One region of the Pseudoduganella sp. LjRoot289 genome, then DNA from elsewhere that is predicted to be linked to it. Evidence: predicted binding sites of a transcription regulator. Region 1 holds the regulator's gene; each other region holds the start of a gene.
What was found. Region 1 encodes sigma-54, which starts transcription at its own class of promoters, with help from an activator protein. Its sites were predicted from a motif close to TGGCANGNAANCTGCTTT; they were not measured.

Region 2: the regulator sigma-54 is predicted to act here: its motif matches at 1,516-1,533, upstream of ACSQ8Y_RS05810 (DUF1549 and DUF1553 domain-containing protein).
Region 3: the regulator sigma-54 is predicted to act here: its motif matches at 1,212-1,229, upstream of ACSQ8Y_RS23965 (PEP-CTERM sorting domain-containing protein).

What each region holds. Positions count from the first base shown of each region.
Region 1 covers NZ_CAXUPN020000001.1:6,263,823-6,267,090, forward strand. Annotated here, with positions in the region: gene lptA (lipopolysaccharide transport periplasmic protein LptA) at 1-443, shown strand, start outside; gene lptB (LPS export ABC transporter ATP-binding protein) at 446-1,207, shown strand; gene ACSQ8Y_RS26990 (RNA polymerase factor sigma-54) at 1,214-2,698, shown strand; gene hpf (ribosome hibernation-promoting factor, HPF/YfiA family) at 2,766-3,122, shown strand; gene ACSQ8Y_RS27000 (enoyl-CoA hydratase/isomerase family protein) at 3,217-3,268, shown strand, end outside.
Region 2 covers NZ_CAXUPN020000001.1:1,332,344-1,335,611, forward strand. Annotated here, with positions in the region: gene ACSQ8Y_RS05810 (DUF1549 and DUF1553 domain-containing protein) at 1-1,475, opposite strand, end outside; gene ACSQ8Y_RS05815 (TonB-dependent receptor) at 1,668-3,268, opposite strand, start outside.
Region 3 covers NZ_CAXUPN020000001.1:5,603,803-5,607,070, reverse strand. Annotated here, with positions in the region: gene ACSQ8Y_RS23975 (LysR family transcriptional regulator) at 1-479, shown strand, start outside; gene ACSQ8Y_RS23970 (M15 family metallopeptidase) at 476-1,084, shown strand; gene ACSQ8Y_RS23965 (PEP-CTERM sorting domain-containing protein) at 1,262-1,882, shown strand; gene ACSQ8Y_RS23960 (hypothetical protein) at 2,094-2,696, shown strand; gene ACSQ8Y_RS23955 (D-alanyl-D-alanine carboxypeptidase/D-alanyl-D-alanine-endopeptidase) at 2,782-3,268, opposite strand, start outside.

The DNA.
Region 1 (3,268 bases):
TCACGCGCGGCACCTTGCTGATGAAGTCGGCCAAGGCGGTGGTGACCAAGGATCCGGAAGGCTACCAGTACGTGACCTTGACCAGCGTGGGCGGCAAGCCCGCCACCTTCCGCCAGAAGCGCGACGGCGAGGGCGAGCAGTGGGTCGAAGGCGAAGCCGAACGCATCGAGTACGACGGCAAGGCCGAACTGGTCAAGCTGTTCTCGCGCGCCAAGGTGCGCCGCCTGGAAGGCAACAAGCCGAGCGACGAGGTCGAGGGCGAGTTCATTTCCTACGACAGCCGGCGCGAATTCTTCAGCGTGCGCAACAGCGCCGACGGCGGCAGCAAGCCGGGCGCCGGCCGCGGCACCATGGTGATCCAGCCGTCGAACAAGCCTGCCAAGCCGTCCGCGCCGGCAACTGCGCCCGCACCGGCGCCGGTGCAGCCTGCGGCGGGGAAATGACGATGGCGGAACACACTCCAAGCTGCAACAGCACCCTGGTCGTGCGCGGCCTGCAGAAGACCTACGGCAAGCGCCAGGTGGTGCACGACGTCTCGCTGCAGGTCGAGTGCGGCGAGGTGGTCGGCCTGCTCGGCCCCAACGGCGCCGGCAAGACCACCTCCTTCTACATGATCGTCGGCCTGGTGCCGTCCGACGCGGGCAGCATCGACATCGCCGGCGTGGACGTGTCGAGCATGCCGATCCACCAGCGCGCCACGCTGGGCCTGTCCTACCTGCCGCAGGAAGCGTCCGTGTTCCGCAAGCTGACGGTGGAGGAGAACATCCGCGCCGTGCTGGAGATCCAGAAGGTGGACGGCAAGCGGCTGAGCAAGGCGCAGATCGACGAGCGCCTGGACCGCCTGCTGGCCGACCTGCAGATCGAGAAGCTGCGCGAGAACGCGGCGCTGTCGCTGTCCGGCGGCGAGCGCCGCCGCGTCGAGATCGCGCGCGCGCTGGCCACCAATCCGCGCTTCGTGCTGCTCGACGAACCCTTCGCCGGCGTCGACCCGATCGCCGTGATCGAGATCCAGCGCATCGTGCGCTTCCTCAAGGAGCGCGGCATCGGCGTGCTGATCACCGACCACAACGTGCGCGAAACGCTGGGCATCTGCGACCGCGCCTATATCATCAACCAGGGTAGCGTGCTCGCGTCCGGCCGGCCGGACGACATCATCGCCGACGAATCGGTGCGGCGCGTCTACCTCGGCGAACACTTCCGCATGTAAGCACCCATGAAACAGTCTCTGCAACTCCGCACCTCGCAGCATCTGGCGCTCACGCCGCAGCTGCAGCAATCGATCCGCTTGCTGCAGTTGTCCACGCTGGAGCTGCACCAGGAACTGGAGCAGCTGCTGGGCGACAATCCCCTGCTGGAACGGCTGGACGATCCGCTCGACCGCTCGCTGCGCCTGCTTGGCGACGGCGCCATCAACCAGACCCAGTCCAGCGGCGCCGAAGCGTCGCCGGCCGACGTCGGCGCGCCGGCGCAGGACAGCGCGCCCGCGCAGGAAGCCGAAGCGTTCGAGAGCGGCGACGGCGACAGCGCCAGCAACGCCGAGGCCGACAGCGACTGGAGCGACGCCGGCCGCAGCAAGGCGCCCGACGACGAGGACTCGCGCCCGCAGCTCGAGGCCAGCCACTGCACCTTGCGCGAGCACCTGATGGAACAGATGCGCGTGACGGTGCAGCAGCCGCGCGACCGCGTGCTGATGGAGCTGATCATCGACGCGCTGGACGAGAACGGCTACCTGGAAGAGAGCCTGGAGGACATCCACGCCCGCCTGCCGGAAGAGGCCGATGTCGAGCTCGACGAGCTGCAGACGGCGCTGACCCTGCTGCAATCGTTCGACCCGATCGGCGTCGGCGCGCGCAGCGCGTCCGAGTGCCTGTCGCTGCAGATCCGGCGCATGCCGGGCGTGCCCCTGGTGACGCGCCGCATGGCCGTCACCATCGTCGAAAAGCACCTGGCCTGGTTCGCGCAGCGCGAATTCAACAAGCTCAAAAAAGCCCTCGACTGCGACGACGAGGACTTGCGCGAAGCGCAAACGGTGATACGGCTGTGCAATCCGCACCCGGGCGCGGAGTTCGCCTCCGACGTGTCCGACTACGTGGTGCCGGACGTGATCGTGAAGAAGGCGCGCAATGGCTGGCAGGTCTCCTTGAACAACGACGTGATGCCGCGCCTGCGCGTAAACGCGCTGTATGCCAACATGCTCAAGCAGGGCAAGGGCGAGTCCGCCATGGGCGCGCAGCTGCAGGAAGCGAAGTGGCTGATCAAGAATATGCGCCAGCGTTTCGACACCATCCTGCGCGTCGCGCAGGCGATAGTAGAAAGACAAAAGAACTTTTTCAGCCATGGCGCGGTTGCCATGAGACCCCTTGTGTTGCGTGAAATTGCTGATACACTGGGACTACACGAGAGCACTATTTCTCGGGTAACAACTCAGAAATACATGCTGACTCCGCATGGCATGTTTGAGTTGAAATATTTCTTTGGCAGCCACGTCGCCACCGAAGCAGGAGGAGAAGCATCCTCGACGGCGATACGGGCGCTGATAGTGCAATTGACAGGAGCTGAAGACCCGAAAAATCCATTATCCGACAGTAAGATTGCGGACATGCTGGGGGAACAAGGCATGGTAATTGCGCGACGGACTGTTGCCAAGTATCGCGAAGCTCTGAAAATCCCACCGGTTAGTCTGCGTAAAGCTTTGTAGTTTTACTTGGGTTCCCCTACGCGCCAACAAGACGACAGCGTATGAGCCCTCTTCTTTAGGAGTGTGTATGAATCTCACCATCAGTGGACATCATCTCGAAGTGACGCCAGCCATCCGTGAATACGTGCAGAGCAAGCTGGAGAGGATCAAACGCCATTTCGATCAAGTTATTGATATTGCTGTCATCCTGACCGTAGATAACCTCACCGAGAAAGACAAAAGGCAAAAGGCCGAAATCAATCTGCGCATGTCCGGCAAGACCGTGTACGTGGAAAGCCTGTCGCAAGACCTGTATGCTGCCATCGATACGCTGATCGACAAACTGGACCGCCAAGTCATGAAATACAAATCGAAAGTGCAGGAGCACGGCCACGACGCCATCAAACACCTCCCCGACACTTACGAACCCGCCGCCACCCTGTAGGGTCCCCGGCACTCCAACAAAGGGCGCATCTGGCGCCCTTTTTTGCGGCCATCGATCTAGAATACGGTATTGTTGATTTAGCTGATTTAAACCCATGAGCGGACACGTCCTCACGCAAGTTTCCAACGGCACCGGCTTCATCACGC
Region 2 (3,268 bases), 4.9 Mb from region 1:
TACTGGCCCCATACGCGGTTGACGAAGACGCGCGCCGTCAGCGGATTGTTCGTGCTGGCCAGCCAGTTGGCCAGCGCGGTGCGGCGGCCCGAGGAGTTCGCGGTCGCTACGATCTCGGGCTTGGCGTTGCCGGCCCACAGGGCGGGCAGGCCGGGCTGCACTTCCTCCAGCGGACGCTCGTGCACGCCGCCGAAGCGCACCTGGGTGGGGGGCGAGTCGGCGTGGCCCAGTTCGGTGGCTGCGGTCAGGTTCAGGCTGCCTTTTTCAGGGCGCAGCTTGTCGAACTTGCGTAGGTCGGCAGTGAGTTTCTGGTACTGCTTGTACTTCTCGACGTTTTCAGGCTTGTAGTCGGCGCTATCCTTGTCCTCGGCGCTCAGGCGCAGGTACAGCACCACGTCCTGCTCGGTGCTGACGGATTTCAGCCGGAAATTGACCCAGCGGTCCATCGCCGTCCAGTCCTTTTCGGGCTTGAAGATGGCTTCGCGGCTGTCGGTCAGGTAGCGCTCCTTGTGGTACTTCACGCCCACGTCGCGCACGGTATCGAGGATGGCCTTCTGTTTGGCGCGGATATCCTTGGTCGCTTCACGATAGACGGCCATCTGCTTCTCGTACGCGAGTTCGGCCTCGCCCTTGGCGGCGGGAACCTTGTCGTCGAAGCTGGTGTTGGCGAAGAAGGCCTGCAGCTGGAAGTATTCCTTCTGGCTGACGCGGTCCGCCTTGTGGTTGTGGCAGCGCGCGCAGCCCACTGTGGCGGCCAGGAAGGTTTCGCCGACCATGTCGGTCATGTCGGTGGCGATCTGGTATTTGCGCTGGACCAGGTCGCGCGAGTTGTAGTTGTCCGGGTAGCCGGCCAGGAAGCCGGTGGCGACCTTGGCTTCCTGGCTGTCCGGCCACAGCTCGTCGCCCGCCAGTTGCTCCTTGATGAAGCGGTCGAATGGCTTGTCCGAGTTGAACACGTTGATCACGTAGTCGCGGTAGCGGTAGTTGTTGGGGCGGGTCTGGTCGTTCTGGAAACCGGCGCTGTCGGCGTAGCGCGCCAGGTCCAGCCAGCGGCGCGCCTGGCGCTCGCCGTAGTGCGGCGACGACAGCAGGCGGTCGGCCAGCTTCTCGTAGGCGTCCGGCGAGCGGTCGCCCACGAAGGCCTGCACTTCCTCGGGCGAGGGGATCAGGCCCCAGGCGTCCAATGTGGCGCGGCGGATGAAGGTGGCGCGGTCGGCGTCGGGCGATGGCTTCAAGCCCTGCGCCTCCAGCTTGGCCAGCACGAATGCATCGATGGGCGTGCGCACCCAGGCCTTCTGCTTTACCGCCGGCTCGGCCGGGCGCTGCACCTGGCTGTAGGCCCAGGCCTTGGCTGGCGCCGAGGATGCGGTGGCGGAGGCTTTTGGATCCGGGGCGGCGGTCTTGTCGTCCGCCGCGACGGTCAGCGCGGCGGAGGTGAATAACAGCACGGCGATCGATATGGTCTTCAATTTCATTGACGGGCTCCTGTTGAATGTGGCGATGTTCAAGCTTGTATTGGCAACTACCGTGCCAAGCCCGCGCGTTTCGCCCGACACTTGCAAGTGTTTGATTTGAAAGGGATCTGCGGGCGCGGATTAGGGCCCGCGGCGCGTGGCCTGCTGGCTGGCGTACACACGCCAACCAGCGCTGCTACGCCAGCATCAGCCTTAGAGCTTGCCGCTGACGACCACGCCCAGCCAGCGCGGCACGGCGGGGGTGTAGGTGTTCCAGGTGCGCGTGAGCGGCGCGTCGTTGCCGAAGGCGTTCTTCACCAGCAGGCTGACGTCGAAAGACTGGCTGCGCGTGCCCAGGCCGATAGCCAGGTCGGTGATGCTGGACGCGCCTATCCAGCCGTAGCTGGACAAGGTGTTGTCCGAGTTGTAGCGGCTGTTGTATGCGGTGTTGAAGCTGGCGTGGAACTCCTTGTTGCCCCACACCGGCACGCGGTAGTCGGCGCCCAGGTTGAGGGTGACCTTGGACGCGCCGGGCAGCTGCTCGCCGCTTACGTCGCGGTAAGGCGCCGCGCCCGTAAAACCGTTCTCCACCGGCTGGGCCGAGTTCTTGAACTCCTTGTACTTTGCGTCCGTGTAGGCGCCGGCGAAGCGCAGCGTGACGTTTTTGATGCCGTTGTAGGCGCCGTCGACCTCCAGGCCCTTGGCCTGCACCTTGGGCACGTTGCCGGTGGCGGTGGTGAAGTAATTCTGGCCGTCGTTGTTCAGGCCCGTGGTGTAGACGTCCAGCACGCGCACGGCCTGCTGGTAGTCCTTGATGTTCATCAGGAACAGGTTGGCGTTGATCAGCAACTGGCGCTCGAACAGCGCGGATTTGAGGCCGGTCTCGAAAGCGTTGGTCTTCTCCTTGCGGACCAGGTTCGACACGCCGTTGGTGAGCTGCGAGATGCCTGCTTTCTCTCCGTACTGCCAGGAGGCGTAGCCCGTCAGGTCCTTGCTGAATTTGTAGGAGGGACTGAGCACGAAGGCGGGCAGCGTATCCTTGAACGGCGCGGCCTCGGTGTCGTTGAAGACGACGCCGACCTGCGACAGGCGGATGGCCTTCGCGTCGGCCACCTGGCGTTTCTGGGCGTCGGTCAGGCCGGCATAGGCGCTGCCGGGCACCGCGCCGGCGGGCGCTCCGAAGTATTTATTGGCCGCGGCGTCGGCGACGCCGAGCTGCGCGGCGCTGTTGCCGGCGCGCAGCTGGCCCAGGCTGTCCGAGCTGAAGCCCCCGAACTGCACGCCGTTCACGCTGACCGGATTCAGCTCGGCCGCGTTGCCGTAGTTGTTGACCAGCGAGTGGCCCTTGTTCTTGCGGTTCTCGTGCGTGGCGCGGATGCCGGTGGTCAGGGTCAGCGGTTCGGACAGGTGCCAGTTGGCCTGCGCGAAGATAGCGGCGCTCTTGTTGCGGATGTCCTGCACGCCGGCCGGCGAGTTGAAGGACATCTGCAGGCGGTCCAGCGAGTTTTGCAGCAGGTAGCGGCCCGCGGCGTTGGCGTCCAGGCGGTTGTACTGGTCGCGGTTGGCGTACCAGGCGCCGGCGTCGTTGCCCCATTCGCGGCGGTAGTCGGCCTGGTTGTCCACCTTCATCAGGAAGATGCCGGTCTGGTAGTCGACGAAACCGCCCGGCGCGGAACTCAGGCGCAGTTCCTGGCTCACCTGGCGGTAGTCATTCCAGAAGCCGCCGGCGTTGCGGTGCACGTCGAACGGCGTGCCCTCGTCATTGGTGGCGTTGAAGTGATAGTCCTTGTAGGCCGTGATGGAGGTGATGTTGT
Region 3 (3,268 bases), 660 kb from region 1:
TGGCCCTGTCGCTGCAGGACCCGCGCCACCCCGGCATCGTCGCCGAGCCGCTGGCGCAGGGCGTGATGACGGCGATCGCGCCCACCGGCACCTGGAGCGCCGCCGACTGCGCCGCGCCGCTGGGCGCGCCCGGCCTGACGGGCGAGCTGATCGGCCACGCCGACAACGACCCGCTGGGCGAGATGGTGGTGGCCGCCTGCGAAGCGCAGGGCCTGCATCCAGTGTTCCACACCGTGGTGCAAACCTACCAGATCGCGCGCTCGCTGGTCGAGGCCGGCGGCGGCATGGCGGTGGTCGATCCGTTCACGGCCGCCTCCGCCAACTGCGGGCTGGTGCAGCGCCGCGCGTGGGCCCCGGCGATTCCGGTCCAGCTCTACCTGTTGACGGCGGGTCACGCGCCGCTGTCGCATGGCGCGCGCCAGCTGGCCGGCTGCATCGCCACCGCCGCGCGCGCCTGCCTGGAAAAAGCGCCGCGATGAACACCATACGCAACGAAGAGGTGCCGGCCAGCGCGGACTTCCGGCACCTGGGCAGCATCGCCGGCATCGCCGTCGAGTTGCGCTACGCCACGCCGGACAACTTTGTCGGGCGCGACCTGTACTCGCCGCACGACTGCGCCTGGCTGCACCGCGACGCCGCCGCCGCGCTGGAAAAAGCCGTGGCCTGGCTGGGCGAAAAACGTCCGGGGCATAAATTGCTGGTGCTGGACGCCCTGCGGCCGCAACGGGTGCAGGAAGAACTGTGGGCGGCACTGCAGGGCACCGACCTGCTTGGCTACCTGGCCGAGCCGGCGCGCGGCTCCATCCACTCCTTCGGCATGGCGGTCGACATCACCATAGTGGATGGGCAAGGCCGCGAACTCGACATGGGTACCGGCTTCGACGACCTGACCGAGTTGTCCCATCCCGCGCTGGAAGCGGCCATGCTGGCGCGCGGCGCCATCAGCGCCGCGCAGATCGCCAACCGCGAATTGCTGCGCGGCGCCATGTTCCAGGCCGGCTTTGCGGGCATCAACAGCGAGTGGTGGCATTTCGACTGCGGCGACCGGGTCCTGGTACGGCAGCAATACACGCGTGTGCTGTGATGGCTCCCCTGAATTGTTTAATTGTAAGCATTTGATTTTGCAAAGTTTGTCGGGAATTTTTACAGTTCTCAAAAGAAACTGCAATTATCGATATGCAAGTCATTGATTTATAACAATGCATTGTTCCTGGCACCATTATTGCTACTCACAAAAGTAATCTTAACTGTGGGTAACCCAATGAAAATCAAATCACTGATCGGTGCGATGGCTTTGCTGGCCGCCAGCGGCGCGCAAGCAAACCTCATCACCAACGGCAACTTCGAACTCGGCCTTACCGGCTGGGCCACCAGCGGTAACGTCGACGTGACCGATATTTCGCTTAGCGGCAATTACTTTGGCGCCGGCAGCATCGCCGCCAATGGCAAAAAAATGGCCACCTTCAACGCCGGCGATAAATCGACCAACGGCCGCCTGTCGCAGGCCTTTGCCACCGTGGCCAACGAAACCTACCAGTGGGACTTCGACTACGGCGTGACGGCTGGCGGTGCGCAAGCTCTGCGCGCAACCGTCCTGGGCTTTGACGGCGCAACCTTGATCACGAACGTCGTCGAAGACGCGGTAACCGGCGCGCTGAATCACTTCAGCTTTACGTTCGTCGGCAATGGCAACCAGGCGACGATCCGTTTCCAGGACTTGAACCAGAACGTCACGGTCAGCCTGGACGGCGTGGTCGACAACGTCGTGGTGAATGGCCTGGGACCAGCGAGTGCACCGGGCACCGTGCCTGAGCCAGCGTCGCTGGCACTGATGGGCCTGGGCCTGGCCGGCCTGTTTGCATCGCGCCGCCGCCAGAAGTAATTGCACGGGGCGGCATGCGCTGTCGCCCTGTTTAGTCAAGCTCGTTGCCTCGACGCCTTGCCTTCCTTCGTTCCCCCATTTGATAAAACGCAAGCCATGGCCTGAAGTAGCGGTAGGACCGCGTTCGCCGATTAGACTGGTTGAGGGCAGTCGGGTGGAACTGCATATCCTGGTTGCCAAGTGACATCCTTTTATCTTGGAGGAAGTTAACATGGAAAAATCAATCGGATTGGGCCTGCGTTCCGCAGCTGCTTTCATCGCCTCTACGGCCTTGCTGGTATCGGTGTCGGCATCGGACAGGTACGGGGAGCACGACGATCGCGGCGACCACGATGAGAGCCCGGTGAGTGTGAGCCAGGTGAAGCGGGGATTTGAAGTCGTGCCACCTGGTGTGAAACTTGATCTGTCCGGAAAGAATCGCGCCCTGGTTGGGTTGGGCAGCTACATCGTCAACACCAGCGGGTGCATCGATTGCCACTCTCATCCGGCGTATTCGCCCGGCAGCGATCCGTTCAAGGGCGAGCCCGAGCGTATTAACGCGGAAGAATACCTGTCCGGCGGACGGAAGTTCGGTCCCGTCATTACGTCCGCGAACATCACGCCGGACTATGCCGGCAAGCCGGCCGGGCTGAGCCGGGCCGAGTTCATCCAGATGATGCGAACCGGCCACAATCCGAAAGATCCACCGGGCACCATCGTGCAAGTCATGCCCTGGCCGGTGTTTGGCAAAAAGACCGAGCGTGACTTGAGCGCGATGTACGAGTACCTCCGGGCGATTCCATCCTTGCCAGATAACCCCCACCCCGGACCCTGAACTGCGCCCGGCTGGCCGGCAAGCGCCCCGGCCACAAACTATTGCTGCGTGCCGGCCACAGGCGCGTGCGCTCCTCGCAGTTTGTCTATTTCCCGCTTAGCGCCACCCAGTCGACCAGCGCGTCGATGGCCTTGCGGCCGTTGCCGTTGCCGGTCAGCTCGTGGTTGATCATCGCCACCACGATGCACAGTTCGCCATTCGCGTCGGGCACATAGCCGGCGATGGCGACCACATTTTTCAGCGTGCCGGTCTTCACCCGCGCGCGCGCGGCCGCCGCGCTGTCTTTCAGGCGGCGCTTCATGGTGCCGTCCACCGCCGCGATCGGCAAGCTGGTCAAAAATTCCGGCATCCACAAACTCTTTTGCGCCGCCTGCAGCAGCCCGGCCATCTGCGCCGGACGCACGCGCTCGCTGCGCGACAGGCCGGAACCGTTTTCCAGCACCAGGCCGGTGTCGTCGATGCCGTGGCGCTGCATCCATGCGCGTATCACCTGCTCCGAGCGGGCTGCCGTGGACGCGGCGCTGCCGGGCGCCGGTTCGCCGCCGCCGGGAATCGTGGCGGGCGCCACCGTG